Regions from separate parts of the Paenibacillus sp. J22P90 genome, predicted to be linked through region 2. Evidence: riboswitches for the same ligand, from Rfam matches in the RefSeq annotation. Region 2 holds a riboswitch; each other region holds the start of a gene.

What was found. Region 2 has a riboswitch for ZMP and ZTP ahead of AC58UX_RS29155 (HAD hydrolase family protein). Riboswitches for the same ligand answer to the same signal wherever they lie in the genome.
Region 1: another riboswitch for ZMP and ZTP. It lies ahead of rpiB (ribose 5-phosphate isomerase B); the one in region 2 lies ahead of AC58UX_RS29155 (HAD hydrolase family protein).
Region 3: another riboswitch for ZMP and ZTP. It lies ahead of AC58UX_RS15425 (DJ-1/PfpI family protein); the one in region 2 lies ahead of AC58UX_RS29155 (HAD hydrolase family protein).

The regions. Positions count from the first base shown of each region.
Region 1 is NZ_JCAUAY010000011.1:156,590-162,745, reverse strand. Features, by position in the region: gene prmC (peptide chain release factor N(5)-glutamine methyltransferase) at 1-129, shown strand, start outside; gene spoIIR (stage II sporulation protein R) at 267-1,067, shown strand; gene AC58UX_RS28080 (L-threonylcarbamoyladenylate synthase) at 1,096-2,175, shown strand; gene AC58UX_RS28075 (manganese efflux pump MntP) at 2,246-2,806, shown strand; gene AC58UX_RS28070 (low molecular weight protein arginine phosphatase) at 2,882-3,454, shown strand; ZMP/ZTP riboswitch at 3,509-3,589, shown strand; gene rpiB (ribose 5-phosphate isomerase B) at 3,694-4,152, shown strand; gene AC58UX_RS28060 (TIGR01440 family protein) at 4,169-4,774, shown strand; gene glyA (serine hydroxymethyltransferase) at 4,811-6,061, shown strand.
Region 2 is NZ_JCAUAY010000013.1:20,647-26,802, forward strand. Features, by position in the region: gene AC58UX_RS29140 (hypothetical protein) at 1-198, shown strand, start outside; gene AC58UX_RS29145 (GerAB/ArcD/ProY family transporter) at 224-1,342, shown strand; gene AC58UX_RS29150 (CehA/McbA family metallohydrolase) at 1,708-3,372, shown strand; ZMP/ZTP riboswitch at 3,454-3,531, shown strand; gene AC58UX_RS29155 (HAD hydrolase family protein) at 3,605-4,015, shown strand; gene AC58UX_RS29160 (exo-alpha-sialidase) at 4,092-6,156, opposite strand, start outside.
Region 3 is NZ_JCAUAY010000004.1:253,943-260,098, forward strand. Features, by position in the region: gene AC58UX_RS15410 (DUF6492 family protein) at 1-808, opposite strand, end outside; gene AC58UX_RS15415 (toxic anion resistance protein) at 956-2,047, opposite strand; gene AC58UX_RS15420 (hypothetical protein) at 2,062-2,727, opposite strand; gene AC58UX_RS15425 (DJ-1/PfpI family protein) at 3,002-3,271, opposite strand; ZMP/ZTP riboswitch at 3,319-3,399, opposite strand; gene AC58UX_RS15430 (LysE/ArgO family amino acid transporter) at 3,466-4,074, opposite strand; gene AC58UX_RS15435 (aminoglycoside phosphotransferase family protein) at 4,107-5,018, opposite strand; gene AC58UX_RS15440 (DUF3221 domain-containing protein) at 5,046-5,951, opposite strand; gene AC58UX_RS15445 (DUF1801 domain-containing protein) at 6,128-6,156, shown strand, end outside.

The DNA of each region.
Region 1 (6,156 bases), on a different contig from region 2:
GGCATCGGGCAGGCGGAGGCTGTTGCGGCGCTGTTAGGTGCCGCCGCGGACTGGACGGAGATCCGCTTCGTGCAGGATCTCCAGGGGATCGATCGCCACGTGATCGCGATCCGCTCTTTCGAGGAGTAGCCGATTACTTTAAGGATCGGCCCCTTTCTCTATCAACTCTATTATTTTTATAAAAATCATAGATTCATAGGTTTAGCCCCACCAACTCTTGTCCATACTGGCAAGTAGATAGCGGAAACGGGAAAGGGGCTACTTCCATGGTTAAGAGAACGGAGCGCCACTCAGTTAAGAGCCTATTATTCATTGCTTTTGCACTTATACTTATGATTATGTGTTGGGAATCCAATCGTACGAACGCGGCGGTAGTTTCGCCTACCATACCAGAAGAATCCATTCGTTTGCGCATTCTAGCAAATTCGGATTCGGCGCAGGACCAAGCTTTGAAACGCGAGATTCGCGATGCGATTATTGCCCGTATGGCGGAGTGGGTCGTTGGACCGCATTCTTTGGACGAGGCTAGAGCTGTCGTGAATGCGCATTTGCCTGAATTTGATCAACTCGTTGGCGAGATGATTGCATCCCGTGGCTACAACTATCCGCATACGGTTGAGCTAGGTGTTGTCCCTTTTCCAACCAAAATGTACGGAAACGACGTCTACCCAGCAGGGGATTATGAAGCGTTGCGTGTTGTGATCGGTTCTGGTGAAGGCCAGAATTGGTGGTGTGTGCTGTTCCCGCCATTATGCTTTGTAGATTCTGTATCCGGTGAAGCGGTTGCTTCGGCAGCAGTCGTCGTGGCCAAAACTACGGATGAGAACGGCAAGGAAAAGCAGCCCGTGAAGGATAGTAAGGCTAAAGCTAGCGAAACACCATCGGCTAAGAAAAAAGACGAAGTCGCGAGTAAAGATAAAGCGGCATCGACAGATAAGGTTGTAAAGAAAGACGCTAAAGGTGAAGTAGCAGCATCCTCAGCATCCACAACGGAAGAGCCTGCAAAACCGGAAGTGAAGTTTTTTATCTGGGAAATGTTTAAAGCCATTTTTTCATGGTTTAGCTAACAATTAAATTTATAACATACAAGTAAGGATGAGAGTGATTGTGACAACCTACTGGAACGTGGATCAAGGCGAAGAGCGCGCGATAGCGCAGCATATTGCAGAGGCGGCAAGCCTCCTGCAGCAAGGTGATACCGTCGCATTTCCGACCGAAACGGTGTATGGACTTGGTGCGGATGCGACGAATACCGGAGCGGTGAAGGAGGTTTTTGCAGCAAAAGGGAGACCCTCCGACAATCCTCTGATTGTCCATATAGCTGATGTGAAGCAGCTTTCCAGCCTTGTTCAGCCAGATAGTGTGACAACCGATCATCAAGCGCTTATGAATGCGTTCTGGCCCGGACCTTTAACCATTGTGCTACCTGTTATTGCAGGTAGCCTTTCGCCGTTAGTGACGGCTGGATTGCAAACGGTCGGTATTCGCATACCGGATCATCCTGTTGCCCTTCAACTGCTTCGTGAAGCGGGACTTCCTATTGCTGCGCCAAGCGCGAATAGCTCGGGTAGACCGAGCCCGACGCTGGCCTCTCATGTACGTGATGACTTGGATGGCAAAATTGGCGGCATTGTAGACGGTGGTGCCACGGGCGTTGGCGTCGAGTCCACGGTCATCCAGCTTGTAGACGGCGAGTTGCATGTGCTGAGGCCGGGTGGTGTGACTGCAGAAAAGCTGCAGGCCGTTCTGCCAGACATCCGTATTCATGCCACTGAACATACGGAGGTAGCCGCTGCGGATACGCCTCGTGCACCGGGGATGAAGTACGCGCATTACGCGCCAAAGGGCTTCATGCACATTGTGCAAGGGAATGACGAACAGGAAGTCTTGGCTTGGATTCAAAAGGATATCGATGCCGCGAAGTCACGCGGGGAATCGACGGGCATTCTCACTTTTGAAGAAAGAGTGCGAGGGTACAGCGCAGATCTCGTTCTTGCGTGCGGCTCCTTATCTCAACCCGAAACGATAGCTCGGGAGCTTTATGCCGCTCTGCGGACTTTTGATCAGCAGGGTATTAGCTATATTGTTGCAGAGGGTGTACCCGATTCGGGTATTGGCCGAGCCATTATGAATCGATTGTTGAAAGCTGCTGGTCATGAGCAGATTCGTCTCTAACGCTAACTAGCATGATTCCCAGTTTGTCCGCATATCTTGAGAAAGAATCGTGGACAAGGGGGATCGTACTATGCTCGCATCTGGGATACAAGTTGGGCAACTCATGACAATTGGAATAATGGCGATTGCTTTGGGCCTAGATGCTTTTTCGTTAGGAATTGGCATAGGAATGAAAGGCATTCGGTTGTTGGACATTTTGAAAATCAGCATTGTGATCGGCATCTTTCATGTGCTTATGCCACTGACGGGCATGTTTATGGGCCAGTATGTCTCTCTCCTTCTGGGAAACGTCGCGACAGCCGCTGGTGGATGTTTACTTATTTTACTCGGCGCTCATATGGTATACAGCTCGATACGCGGGGAAGAAGCGTCGTCATTCGATCATCGGACGTTATGGGGGCTCATCATTTTCGCCCTCAGCGTTAGTATAGATTCGTTCTCTGTGGGCGTTTCTTTGGGTATGTTTGCTACAGACATTGTGCTTACCGTGCTCATCTTTGGTCTGTTTGGCGGGTTGCTTTCGATAGCGGGCTTGCTGCTAGGAAGACGGGTTAGCGGTTGGGTAGGGGAATACGGCGAGGCATTCGGCGGACTTATCTTATTAGGGTTTGGGATCAAGTTTTTACTATGATACAATATGGGGAGTTAGCTTTTGAAATAATACGTATAGTTTAGGAATTAAAATGCTTATTTTCAGGAGGATTTCATGTTGCGAATTCTATTTGTCTGTACAGGAAATACGTGCCGCAGTCCGTTAGCTGAAGGTTTGCTGCGTATGAGGGTGCATCAAGAGGGGCTTGCGGCGGAGGTTCGTTCGGCAGGTGTATCTGCGATGACGGGAGGCCCGATATCGAGAAATAGCCAGTCGCTTCTGCATGAAGCGGGTTTCAAGGAAGCTATCAGTTCTTTGGCGATAAGCTCGGCGGATGTGGATTGGGCGGATCTGATCTTGACGATGACGACGGGGCATAAGCGCACAGTCATTGGGCGTTTTCCTCATGCGATCGAGAAGACGTATACGCTCAAGGAGTACGTAGAGGACGATGCGCGTATTCTCCAAGCGATTGAAGAACGAGAGCAGCTTGCGACAGAGCTTCAGCTTAAGCAGGCGCTGTCCCAAACGGTAACGATAGAAGAAAGAAGTCGTATGTATACGCTGGAAAATACGATTCCCGATTACGACATCTCGGATCCTTATGGTGGGTCGTTGGCTGATTATCGATATACGGCTGAGGAAATTAGTCGGAGCTTGGATAAATTGGTGAAGAAATTACGCTAGGCCAATAGAGCTTTACACATCGCAGGGAATGCGATAAAATACAAAGTAACAAGCAAGACTCAATGTAACTGGCGACGAGTGGGAGTAACCACAATGGAGCATTGAGCTATACGGCCGGTCGCCTGGGCAAAAGAGCAACGCGCGTTTTCTAGCGTGTGCGCTCTTTTTTTCGTTTTTGGTGAGCTTTGGGATATAATAGGATGGTCGAATTCGAACAAGTCAAAAGGAGCGTTTAAGTTATGAAAATTGCTTTAGGTGCTGATCATGCAGGCTATCGTTTGAAAGATGTTATCATTCCTTTTATTGAATCATTAGGTCATCAAGTAATCGATTTCGGATGCAACTGCGGCGATTCCGTCGATTATCCAGATTATGCGCTTCAGGTTTGTGAAAAAGTCGTTTCAGGAGACGCAGATAAAGGGATTCTGCTTTGTGGAACTGGCATTGGGATGTCCATTGCTGCGAATAAAGTTCCTGGTATCCGTTGTGCGCTTGTGCATGACCTCTTCTCCGCGAAAGCGACGCGTGAACATAATGATACGAACGTACTAGCGATGGGCGAGCGTGTTGTTGGTCCTGGCGTAGCAGAAGAAATCGTCAAAATCTGGTTGGAAACTGAGTTTTCGGAAGGTGTCCGCCACAAGAATCGGATTAACAAAGTACAGAGCATCGAAGATCGTTTCACGGTACATCCCTAGAGATGAGGGAGCCACAATGACAGATTCTATGTATGAACCTATAGCAGAAGCTTTGGAAGCGAATCTACGAGAGTTGGTTGCGGTTGGCAGCCTGCGTCCTGGCAACATTGTGGTGATCGGTACGAGCACGAGTGAAATCCTCGGACATCGGATCGGTACGTCGGGCACGCTGGATGCGGCTAAGCCGATTTTTGAAACCGTTAAGCGCATTTGCAGCGAGTTCGGGCTGTATGCGGCCTACCAGTGCTGCGAGCATCTGAATCGTGCGCTGGTCGTAGAAGAAGAGCTGCTGGCGCTGTCGCCACAGCTGGAGCCTGTTTCCGTGATCCCCGTGCCGAAGGCCGGGGGCTCGATGGCTTCCTACGCGTATAGACACTTCGCGAAGCCGGTCGTTGTTGAGACGATTCAGGCGCATGCAGGCATCGATATTGGCTCAACGCTAATTGGCATGCATCTGCGCAGAGTCGCTGTTCCCGCAAGGCCGCCTGTTCGTCATATTGGCCAAGCTTATGTCACGATGGCATTCGCACGGCCGAAGCTGATCGGTGGTACTAGAGCTGTATACTCCGCTGATCAGGCGGATCAACTTTATCAACAAGCTGCACCTGATGCAGATTGCTAATTTATTTTCAACTAACATCCTTAGGAGGAATTCCCTATGACAAACTTTTTGAGCAAACAAGATCCGAAAATCGTAGAAGCTATGAACCTTGAGCTAGGCCGTCAACGCGACAAAATTGAGTTAATCGCTTCCGAGAACATCGTGAGCCAAGCGGTTCTTGAGGCTATGGGCACTGTTTTGACGAACAAATATGCAGAAGGCTACCCAGGCAAAAGATACTATGGTGGCTGTGAGTACGTAGACATCGTGGAAGACATCGCTCGTGATCGCGCGAAAGAGCTTTTCGGTGCTGAGCACGCGAACGTTCAACCGCATTCCGGTGCGCAAGCGAACATGGCTGTTTACTTGGCTGCGCTAAACCCTGGTGACACGGTTCTTGGTATGAACCTTGCGCACGGTGGTCACTTAACACACGGTAGCCCAGTTAATGCTTCCGGTATTCTTTACAACTTCGTAGCTTACGGCGTAAGCGAAAAAGATGCTCGCATCGACTATGACGATGTTCGTAAAGCAGCTTTCAAACATAAGCCTCGCATGCTCGTAGCTGGTGCAAGTGCATACCCGCGTACGATTGATTTCGAAGCATTGGCTTCCATCGCTAACGATGTAGGCGCATTGTTCTTCGTTGATATGGCGCACATCGCTGGTCTAGTAGCAGCTGGTTTGCACCCGAACCCAGTGCCACACGCACATTTTGTAACAACTACAACACACAAAACGCTTCGTGGTCCTCGCGGCGGTATGATTCTTACGAAAAAAGCTTGGGCAGCAGCGATTGATAAAGCGGTATTCCCTGGTTCCCAAGGTGGTCCTTTGATGCACACGATCGCAGCGAAAGCTGTATCTTTCGGTGAAGCTCTTCAACCGGATTTCAAAGTGTACGGTCAAAACGTCATCAACAACGCACAAGCATTGGCGACGGCTCTTACAGCTGAAGGCATCAACCTTGTTTCCGGCGGTACAGACAACCACTTGATGTTGGTTGACCTGCGTAACCTGAACATCACAGGTAAGGATGCAGAGCACGTGCTTGATGAGATCGGTATTACAGCGAACAAAAACGCGATTCCTTTCGACCCAACTAGCCCGTTCATCACTAGCGGTATCCGCTTGGGTACACCGGCTGTAACTTCCCGTGGTATGGACGAAGAAGCGATGAAAACGATCGCGAAAGTTATCGCGCTGACGTTGAAAAACCCGAAAGACGAAGCTACGCTTGAGAAAGCTCGTGGCATGGTGTCCGATTTAACGGCACAATACCCGCTTTACCCAGGTTTGACTTACTAATCATTAGAGACAGGGCCAGCTCATTGGAGCTGGTCTTTTTTTGTCCACGCGGAAACACATCCCCAAAACTTCAAACCATCTTACGAAAATATGAA
Region 2 (6,156 bases):
ATTCTGATTCATGATTTCAAACTTTTAAAACAAGCCCAGGCTAGAGAACGCATCGTATATGTTTCGCTATTGACGGTTACCGTACTTATGAGCATCGATTGTATATGGCATACGAAACTGTTCGCAATATACGATTGGGCGGACTATGTATTTGGTAAAAGCTCCCATAAACTGGTTGAAATGTTGAAACCCTCTTAATAACTTGGAATTAGGTGAATGCATCATGGATTCAAAAGGATATAAGCTCAGTGCTAGACAGCTCGGAGTTTTATTTTTCACATATTTGACTGGGTCAACCATTATTAATATCCCAGGCCCCTTAATTGCAGTAGCGAAAAACAGTGCATGGTTGTCCATCCTTCTTTCTTGGACTGCCGGTTGTTTGCTGCTAACGGGTATGCTTTACTTGCATAGACGCTTTCCTAGCACTGATTTTATTGACATCAGCTCTTCCTTAATCGGTAAGGCCGCGACGTTCATCATCGTTATCCTTCTTCCGTTACCTTTTCTTATTCATATTGGTACTGGAATTACGCTGGATGTCGGCCTCTTTATGGAGAGCACCATGATGAGTGAGACTCCTGTTTACATCTTTACAGCAACAATTTTAATTGTTACTGTACTGACTGTTATGTCAGGCATTGAAGTCATTGCACAGATGTTTGCATTACTTTTAGTTACTTTATTGGTTTTTGTAGGCATCGTTATTGTGCTTAGCATTCCTGATTATGATTTTAGTAATTTAAAACCCCTGTTTCCAAGTGAGTTCAAATCTGTTATTTTAGGCGCTTATATGTCTTTTTCATTTCCATACGCTGAACTTTTTTTGTTTAGCATGTTGATCCCATTTGTAAGAGAAAATGAACGAAATCGGATACCGAAGGTTATGTTTGTCTCAATGTCCTTAAATCTGATCGTATTGATTCTGGTTACCACGAGCACGATCCTAGTCTTCGGTCCCATCGCTGGCGATCGTAAATTCCCTATGTTCGAGTTGGCGCGAATAATTGAGGTACAGGAAATCATTCAACGAATTGAATCCGTGATAGGGATGTCCTTGATTGTGGGCTCTTTTATGAAAGTAACAATTGCGCTGTATGTTATGAATTTATTTGTAGTACGATTGTTCAATCTTCGTGACAGCCGGCTGTTAATATTAATCTTGGGAATGATCTTTTTTTTAAATGGGAAAGCTTCCTTCACAGGCGTGAAGAAATGGGGGGAAATCGTTAGTTATTTAGGGCCAATGTGGGAGCCTTTTGCATTTGTAATGCCTTTATCAATTTTGCTTGCGGTCAGCGTGTTACGGCGTAATGTGGTACAAGCAAGGCCACCGAATTGAATAGATTGAACTACTAATAATGGAGATTGCAGTTCAGTTGCTCAGCTGCCTTTTCTCAACTAAAGGGAGTTATTTGTTGTCCAGTCATATAAATCGTACCATTCACTGTTTCATCCTTTAATAAGGGAACCGTAATATTTTCGAATACGTTCTCACTAAAGAAGACGTTGTGGGCAGGCTGCCAGCTTGAATAGGCAGTTATTTTGAATAAGGTCAAATAAAAACATAATAAAAACTAATATTTTTATAGAGGACTCTTCTACAAAATTGTCTATAATTTTAGATGCCGTAGATTGGCAGACATACGAGTATAAAATACTATCGATAGTTTTTTCATACATTCATACTTAGGAGGACATCATTTTATGGCCATGAAAAAGTACTTGCAAGCAGCTAGTAGCATTATGACAAACGGAAATGGCTTGCCACGTTATTCGCCGCCAGCTCTGAATGAAGCTCTACTGTTTTTGGAAGGGGAACTAACCCATAGAGGAATCATTTTTCAGCAAGAGACAATTACGGAAACGCAAGGCAAGCTCAATTTGACCGTAACGGATACCCAAGGTAACGGAATGATCGCGCAAGTAAAACTATTTCCGATGTTAGCTGACGACACGATGGAAACCGTCTATCAGGCAAATCATAGAATCGATTTTATCCTTGAATATACGTTGCCGGGTGGGAGCGTAACTTTGCCACTTCCATTAACTAATGAAAATAATGGTCGTTATTTGCTCGAAGTATCTAAAGGCCCTGCTTACAAGATTGTGAAGCGAGAAATAATCGTTAACGCGAATGAGGCGTTGGCTTGTCAAATTTGCCTCCCACAAATGGTGGATTGGACTGGAGAAGGCTGGTATGCGGGGGATTTGCATCATCATAGCGTCTATTCAAGTCCTCTTCACGGCGGGACGGATGACGTTATTGAGTCGCCGCAGCAAGTAGCATTTTCAATGGCAGCCGCAGGGCTAGATTATGGCGCGTTAAGCGATCATCACAATATTAAAAATCATCAAGATTGGCTCGCTACAGCGACAGACACGTTTTTACCAATTGTATCTAAAGAGATATCTACGACGAATGGACATGTCCTGTCATTAGGTGTTCATACCGACGTTATTTATAAAATACCGAAACAGGAAGACCGCACTGAACAATATTTGCGCCAAGAACATATTCGGACTTCGGAGGAGATCAGAGCGTGCGGGGGGCTTCCTCAGATCAACCATCCATGTGACAGGAATCCTGCAATTTCATTAGATCCGAAGTTTGCAGATATGATAGAAATATTTGATACAATTGAAGTTTGGAATGGCTCCAACCCGATGATCCCTGGAACGCCAAACTATGACGCCTTTATGTTCTGGTTGTCATTACTTGAAGAAGGGCGATTTGTTGCAGCTACGAGTGGAAGTGATACCCATAATATATGGGCGGATGACTTACACGGAAGACTTGAAAAATTTCCGTGGATGATCGCACATGGTAGAGAAATCTTTGATACTCTTCCAGTTGATCGACAGGATGTCCTTCGCTATCTCTTAGAAGTGCTCCAAGAAACAACGCCTATTATGGAGGAGTGGGCAGAAAATCGCTTAGGAAGCGGTTGCGTGCAAACATATATCCATACAGAGCAGCCGTTGACGGTAGAGTCCGTTTTGGATGCGCTGCTCAAAGGACATAGCTTTTTGACAAGCGGACCGTTGCTTCGGGTATCTGTAGAAGGTAAAGGTCCTGGGGAAACGCTCGTGACGGACAAGCAGTCTGTTAGCGCAGATGTTACGATTTTGTCCAATGTTCCATTAGACAGACTTTGCTTGTACACAAATGGCGAACAAAGAACGTACATTCCGTTAACGAATCGACTTGTGGACACAGAAAGCGAGGCTCAAGGCGCGGGGATTGTCTATGATTATAGTTTGGAAGTACCGGACATTCCTGTGGATAAAGTGAAATGGATTGTAGTAACTTTAGAAAAAGGCAGGGAATTCAGAGCGATTAGCAACCCAGTATTTATTGAGGCTAAATGAAGAGCAGTTTGAAGAATTTGCTAAATTAGTTACAAGTCATTGAAATGCTCTGGTAGTATTTGTTATTATGAAAATAATTTTGAGCTTATATGTGACTGGCGAAACATGGGGATCCATGAGGAAGCATATAGGATATAGCCGTACGCCTGGGCAGAGGTAAGGGGATTTTCCCCTTACCTCTTTATGTTTATTTGAGAGGAGTTGGAGAACATTAAATACTCGGCAATTGTACTTGATTTGGACGGAACGTTTCTCAACTCAGGCAGGATTTGAAAGGCATTCACTTGAAGTCACTAAGATTCTGATCACACATTTTGACAGCCCAGAAGAGATAAGAAGTTATTTAGGGAAGCAAGTGCATTTTGTAGTAACGGATCGTGGAACACTTATACAAATAATGAATCGCTCGATAAGTAAGGCCAGCGGTGTAGAGTTGCTTCTTATGCACTTAAAGATCCACTTATCCCAAGTCATTTTGTTTGGTGACGATTATAACGACCTCGAACTTTTTGAAATGCCGTTCCACAAAGTTGCCATGTTTAATGCTGTCAGCGAACTAAAAGAGTTAGCTAATCAAATTACGGATTCCAATGATAATGACGGCATTGCAATAGTACTGGAGCAGCTATGCTTACAGGGATAAAAGCCTCCGCCAAAAGGCTGAGGCCCCTATCACTCAAACATCAAGTACACAATACGATTACCTCTACACAATCAGCTTAGTTCCCAAAGAACACCTTGTCGACATAAATGTCGTCTCCCGTGGTCGGCGTTCCGCCGCTGGAGAACTTGAAGCCGTTCAGCTTCAGGATGTTGCCAGGGGAGGCGTACGTGCCGGCGGTGCCAATGTAGTCGTTGTTAATGTACACAGCAGCTGAAGTTTTGTTCGCTTCGAGGCGGAACTTGTTCCACGCGTTCAGCGTCGAGACAGTGCTGGCGCCGCCAATCACGACCCAATCAGAGCCGTCGTAATACTTCACGCTGCCGTCGCTATTAAGCGCCAAGTGATAAATGCTGTTCGTACCCGTACTCACCGACCCGTTGATGCCGAACAAGAAGCCGGTCGGTGCTGCAGTGACGTAAGCATAGAACTCTAGCGTCTTGCTATCCGCTGAATCAGCGTTCTCTGCCGCCATCGCGATAGCGCTAGTCGAGTTGTCATAGATCCTCAACGACTTGGTGCCCTCATAAGCGCGCGTATTGGAGACTGTCGCCATAGTAGCTGTTGTATAGCCGGCAGGCGAGGACCCCACGGTATCGCTCTCGAACGTGTTATTAATTGCATTTACCTCCGTAATCAATACATCGTCCACATACGCCTTGTCGCCGGTCGGCGCGGTACCGGAGCTGGAGAATGCGAAGCCGTTTAACAACTGAACATTTGCCGGAATGGCGTACATTGTAGCCGTACCGATGAGTGTCCCTCCAACATACACTTTAGCATTCGTCAGGGTAGCATCTACCCGTACGAGGCTCCAGCTATTCGTAGGCACTGTCCCCGCCGCACCGATCTGCACCCAACCCGAGCCGTTGTGATATTGAACGGACCCGTTAGAGAATACCGCAAAATGATAAACCTCGGTATCTCCCGAACTCACCTGTCCCAGCACATTAAACATGATTGATCCTGAGGTCGCATAACCGGTCGGCTTCAAGCGGAATGACAGCTGTTTGCTCCCCGTCGCATCCACGGTTTTCTCAATCAAAGCGATCCCACTGCTCGAAGTGTCGTTGATATATAGTGCGCGATCGCTCTCAAACCCGTCAGCATTGCTGACCGTCACCATGTTGTCGTTGGAGTAGCCGTACGGGGCTTCCGATAATGCGTTATTTTCAAAAGAGTCTTCCGTCGAATAAAGCTCCAGTTCGTTCAAAGCGATGTAGGCGGATGTGCCACTGGCGAGCACCTTTACATACCGCGCCGATAAAGGAACTCCGAAATGCGTATATTCCATTGCATAATGTTTTTTGTTCGAGTACGTTTTGACTGGGATACCCCAGTTGACGCCGTCCGTGGAAAAATAAATATCCGCCGTCTCAGCCGTGCCGATGTTCAAGCTAGTGCCGATATCGGTGATCCGGTATGTTTTATCCAGTTCGATTTGGAACGAGGCGTTTGTCGTGCTACCGGCCGACCCAGTCTTAAGGGCACCGCTCCAATAATTGGTGCTGCCGTCGAAGGCTCCAGCGATGCGTGCTTCGGGATGCGAAGCATTCGAGTAACTCATGTCCGTCGTGACCGTAATTTTGCTTTGCTTGTATTTTTCATTGAGATCGATACGGTTGATCGGGGTTTTGACGACATCGACGAGCTTGCCCCAGATGGACAGTTTGTTCGGACTCGGGAAGTAAGAGTAGCTCCAATCCGCCCCGGTATCACCCACCTGCAAGAACCTGTTCGGACCGCCCGTAACTAAGCCCGTATACCCTGTAGTTTCTAACACATCTGCCGTTTCGGAAAAAGTAGAGGTGAAATTGCTCCATGAAGTGCCGTTGCCGTCCTCGGAAAGCAGAAACTTCGTATTCGGCCGGCCGTAGCTAAGCACCAGAACGCCGTTGGGCAGGAGCAGAAGTTCGGGGTCAACGCTTTGAGCATTGGTATCCGAGACACCGGGCAGCTTAGCAGGGGTGGTCCATGTAAGGCCGTTGTCGGTAGAGCGAGCGTAATACATCGGCACAAAGCTGTTGGTCCGCATGACAGCCAGCAACGAACCGTTGGCGGTCCGAGCAATCGCTGTTTCGTTGAAGCCCAAGCTCGAGACGTAGCCGATCGTGGAAATGACG
Region 3 (6,156 bases), on a different contig from region 2:
TGACGGATTTCACATACCCTTTACGTTTATGAAGGGAAACAGATCTATATCTCTGGGACAGGGCATTCATCCTTAAAGCAGTTAACCCGGTAATTGGCACATGTAAGCTTATGTTCAAAGCTGGCTTCAAGATCATCTTGTCAGCCGAGGATGCGTACAGGTAATTCCCGTACGTCTCAAATTCAGAAAAGGCAAACTGCCGCGTTCTATTCATACTTTTCATAATTGCTGTATACCAGCTGGTGTTGTGTTTGGACTCAATGAATTGTTTCAATTGCTTCACTTTTGCTTTCTCGAACAGCATGTAGTGAGTAACGAAGGACAGCCGGGCTGAGCGATTTCTTCCCATTAATTTGCGATATGTTCTAAAATATTCGCCTTGACTCCAGTTCCGACAATAAAACACGGTTTTATCGCCTATTTTAAAGACATGCGGCCGAATCAACACGGTATCTGCATCAATGACCATATAGTATTTGGATGAGGCTAAGGTATCTCCATTTAGCTTAAGTAATTGCTGATATAGCCACCCGGTCCGATCCCACCGCTTGGATTGATAATGGATGTCCTTTTTCGTAATCGGAAGTACCGTATCTTCGTCTACGAATCGACAGCCTTTCCTCGCGCAAAGATCAAGAATACGTTGTTTCCGTGGAGCTACAATGATGATTTCACCTATAGGGTGCTTCACGTATTTTCTTACGGCATCAATCACAAGGGGGAGCGTGCCCAGATCCTTCTCAATCGCGGGAATAAGCACATCAATTTGATTGGGATTCACAGGCTCCTCTTTACTTTGTATGGACATCTACTCATCTCCCATATTCAAACGTATGGATTATCATATGTCAGGAGAATGAAATGGCATGGGTATAGAGATAGGTTTTTGACTTAAAATCATGCAAAAAAGCTGCCAAGGATCGCATCCCTGACAGCACATTCTACTTATTCTATTTTATTCCAAAAGCCCGCCTAGTTCGGAAGCTTTAATTTCCGCTGTTGTTTTATTTCCTGGCGCTAGACCTAAACGCTGGGTCATTTGCTGACTGATGTTCCCAAGCCGCTGCGTATGCTCTGTTGCCGATTGAATGATTGTCCGATTCGACTGTTCAAAAAGATCCAAAGCAGCGAAAAGATCGGTCATCCCTCTTTCGATCGAATCCATTTGCAAGCCTGGTTTGCCAAGCAGCTCATTCGTTCTTTGCGTCGTTTCCTTCAACAAACGCGAGTTATCTTCGAACATTTTATTCAAAGTTGAGTTAGCGGAGTTTACCGCTTCAATCGTCTGAACTTGATCCTCGATCGCCATCGAGATCATCGCGGAGACGGTCAGCAGGTTCTGCGTTTTATCAATCGTCGCATCAACAGCATCAATCAGTTTATCGTTATTGTCATTGATGATATCCGTTCCAGCGATCGCTTGTTGGTAAAGAATAACCATCTCCTGAAAAGATTGAATGCGAGTAACTACTTTACGCAGGCCTCTTTCTAAATGTGTTTTGCGGTTTTCATTCTCGGGCTTGGCTATTTCAACTTCGAAAAGCTGCTTTAAATTCTCACCCATTGCAATCCGCATTTGCAAATTGTAGACGGATTCTAACGAATTTTTCTTCAACGTTTTCATATACGCCATATTTTCTTCCAGTGTTTCCTTGCCATTTCGCAGGGATTGCACAATCGCATTTACGTTCGTTTTTACCGATTGATACTTATAAATATAGTTCTTCAGCGGCGTCTTTTTCATCATTTTCTCAAAAAATCCAAGCTGCTTGCTCTTGCTCAAAGAATCAATTTCGCCGCGCAGCTTCAAAATGTTGTTCTGCACCTCTGAGCGCTTGCCTGACATCAATTCAGTCACGGGACGCTCCAGCATGGCTAAGGATTGCCCAGCTTGTTCCATCGTTTTGGCACCCATGCGACCGATGGAGTCCATCAAGGTTTCTAATTCCATGGTATCGGTCGAAGATACTTTCTCGAGCAGCTGCTTTGCTTCTTGTTCAACTTTCTGCAAATCTGTTGATTTTAATTGCACCAATTGGGTAGTCAATGTACCATGCCTCCTTAGTCTGTTGAACGATAACGTTGTTGGATAAGTTCCATACGTGTCTGTAATTCAATTAAATCTTTCTGTTCAATCGTTTCTACGTAGTCGGAAAGTTTCGAGTTAATGTCCTTAATTCCTGTAAGTAGTAACCGACGATTCATTCGTTTCGCTTCTCCTCCCAGCTTCAGGAAGGGGTTAATCGCACCATTCAGATCCTTAAAAATTAATCGTTGTATGTTATGATTCATATTTGCATCATTTAATTCTTTGAGCTGTGGGATTAATCTGCCTACCCGAGCCAGCAAGCTTAACGTTTTCTCCACAATTTCGTCGTCTAACGTATTCTTCTGTCCCTCTGAAATCATCGTCTCCTCGATGACATGAATATATTCCGCGATGGGATCCCAGAAAGGGTCACTATCGTCTTTGGGAGCAATTGACGTAGCAGGGCTAGGGCTCTGCGAAGCTGATGCAGCCTGGGTTTGGGAAGATTCATTCAGCGGAGCCGGATTTGTTCTTCCCTTTATAGCTATAGAAGTTCGGCTCAGTACCAGAATACTACCGAAAGTTAGTGCCGCGGGAACTAATAAATTAAGTGATTCCGGTAAAAAATTAGCGGTTATAAGACTCGCCACATATCCTGCGACTGAGATGCCTGCAGCGACTTTGAATTGCTTTTGCATGATACGTTCACACCCCTGTTCCATCGTGTTACCCTACTAAAATCATAGCTCCCCTAGCGATTGATGTCAATTTCATACAGAAAAACGATGCGCCAGGGAAATAATCGTCGTAATGTGTCAAGTTCCCTTATTGTTGGAAAGCTGCGTTCGATTCGAGGAATCAAGAATGGGAGTCATCTCCGCCACTGATACTCAATCAACGAAGCTGACGCTAGCGCACGCTCCTCGCCAAAAAGCCTAGAAACAACATATAGCGCGGCATCGAACCCAGCCGTTACCCCTGCGGACATGACGATCCAGTTCGTGATCCTAAACCACCAGGCACAATCAAAATATCAGGTATAGGACAATTCGCAAAGCTGAATTTGGGAATTATACTTAGTCCGCTAACGGTATTCACTGGCTTTACTTCTTCCGCCACGGTGTAGACTTTGAAATCTTTGCCCCAGTTAGTTGATGCGCCGAATACATCATAAGGACCTCCGATATCCAGCAAATCTACCCTCTCATAAATAAGGACTGCCACATTTCTAGCTCGTTCCATGGATAACCTCTCCTTTAAAATGAAAGAGCATCTGATCCAATGATCAAATGCTCTGCCCAGGCGAACGGCTGTTATGACATATGTGCTCCCTCGTAGTGATCTACGTTTCGCCAGTTACACATACCAAATATTACCTTTATTATAATCCGCATGATCTAACAAAAACTAGTAAGATTTCGTTATCTTTCATTCCGCTAGACTAATTGGAAAACTAAATACACAGCAGTTCCCCACATAATGAGCGCGGAAGCTTTATTAAGAAAACTTATAAATGATCTCGACTTATCCAATCTCCCAACTTGTCTACCTACAAGCGCAAGCGCCAAAAACCATATCCAAGAAACCAAAATACACGCTATGGCAAAAACAAATTTTTCTTTTCCCGCATAGTGGATAGAGCTCGTTCCAATAACACCGATCGTATCCAAAATCGCATGCGGATTTAATAAGGAAACCGATGCAGCAAAAGCGATTTGCTTCTTAGGCGAAAGTGCTTTTTCTTCCGAGTCACTTGACGATGGTTTACTTTTCCAAGTGACAAACCCCATGTACAGGAGGAACAAAATACCTAGTAAAAATAACACCGTTTTAACCATGGGCAGCGTTACTACTATGACGGATATTCCTAAAATAGCTAATGATATGAGCAACGTATCACACAGTGATGCGGTAATAACGACAGGCAGCGCCCGAATAAATCGTGGTTGGGTCACACCTTGATTAAAGACAAATACATTTTGAACACCTAAGGGCAAGATAAGTCCTGCTGCTAAAAGAATGCCTTGAAAGATAGCCGAAAGCATGATGTTGTTCTCCTACTCCTATCTAATAAACGTTAACTAGGCTCTTTGAATTGTGCGTATTCACAAAGAACCTCATCTATCGTACGTCTGGAAATGGCGGCCAGTCCTGGGTTTGTGTTTATGTAATACGCATAAGCAATCAATCCAAAAGATAGCGCCCAACCGCGACCTCTCGACCACGTCTCTTCATCGTTTGTAAGCAAGGTGCGGAATAGCTTCCTGCCGTCCGCTGAGAGGAAAGTCCATGCAACCATCAGGTCACAGGCAGGATCGCCAATACCAAGCGTACCAAAATCGATCACCGCGCTTAGTTTTCCCTGCTCGATTAACAGATTCCCTGGATGTAGATCTCCATGGAGCCAAACGGATTTCCCCTGCCATACCGGCGTTTGCAGAGCCAATTCCCAAACTGCAGTTGCCGCATCCGTGTCGATAATGCCGCTCAAGTTGGCGATTGCCTCTCTGACCGCTGCATCACGCAGTGCTAGTGGCACACCTCTGCCAGAAGTGTGCGAAACGGGAACAGGGCCATCCGTGGTATCGATGCGTTGAATAGCATGAATGAAATGCGCTAATTCTGTTGCCGCTTGTTCCTGGCTTTCGAGTGTGGCGATCGTTGCGTTCTCGCCTTCAAGCCAGCGATAGACGGACCATTGCCACGGGTAGCCTTCAGCAGGAACTCCCATCGCCAGTGGGACCGGGATAGCTAGAGGTATCAACGGTGCCAGCGTGGGCAGCCAACGTTGCTCCTTTGCCACCTGCCCGATCGCCCAATCCGCACGGGGCAGCCGCACCGCCTTATCATCCCCAAGACGAAAAATAGCATTGTCCGTTCCGGCTGAGTCCACTGGCAGGATACGGAGATGTGCCCAATGTGGAAATTGTGAAGCGATTAACTGCTGTACGAGTCTTACGTCAATATGCTGAACATGAACTTGGCTCATTCGTGAACTTCCTTTCACTTTTCGCATTTAACCATCGATAACGACCTTCGACACAAATTTCTCCGTACTGAAATCATAACCTGCGAACCACATTTTCACCTGCTTACCGACTGTGATGTCAGGGAATTGTGCTGGATCGCTTCCCGTTCTAATTTGGGTAAATGGAAATAATCTATATTTTACACCGTCTACTTCAATGGTGCGCTCTATGTTTACTCCCTCACCTTTGGTAACGATGCCTGTAACCTTCCCACTTACATCACCGATGCCTTTGTCCTCTGAGATGATTTGAAGCCGCAGCCCCGTCGTTTGACCTGGGTAACTCGTGAGCATCGTGCCTTCCGCCCACACTTTGACGACGGATCCAATCTGAACCGCATTCGGTTTAAGCTTTTTCCCTTCGAATTCAATGTTAGCATCTTCAGACATGGCATACCATGCGGCATCTGGCATTTTCTTCTCTTGGTCAAGGAATTTGTCGCCAGAGACGACTAAAAATCTTCCCTTCTCATCGATTGCCGTGATTTTCCCACTTACACCTGATTGCTCATCAATCGTATATACCGTTATGTTCAATGGGAACTCCACGCCGATCGCCTCATAGAAGGATTGCTTTAGCTTAGCTTTTTCTGCATCCGACATCGATTTCGCATGCTCGCCTACGCGGCGCACCTCCAGAAAAACTTCTTTCTCTGTGCTGTAGGAGGATTGCATTTTGACTTGATTTTTTTCAAAAACGGCCACTAAAGTTGGAAGTTGATTGGCATACTTCTGTAAGTCCTCTTTGGATACAGACTCCAGCTTTTTTGGTACCTCTGATTGCTTCGTACCATTTTCGTGAGGATTCGCTGTATATCGTTCACCACACCCCACGATTAAACCAGCAATAAGCATCGTAGCTATTAGCATTGGAAACCAATACGCCTTCTTCACATAACATCCCCCCATCTATCCTCCACATCATCTTAACAAACACACTGGGTAACTATTAGACGATCATTACCTTATAAATGTTTCTAATTCCAACCTTTATTTGGTAGAATAATCATGACAAGCCATCACATGTGAAGATCAAGAAGGAGTGTTTTCTATTGGCGTACGAGGCAAAAATGAAAATAAACGATAGCAGCGTTCTTGA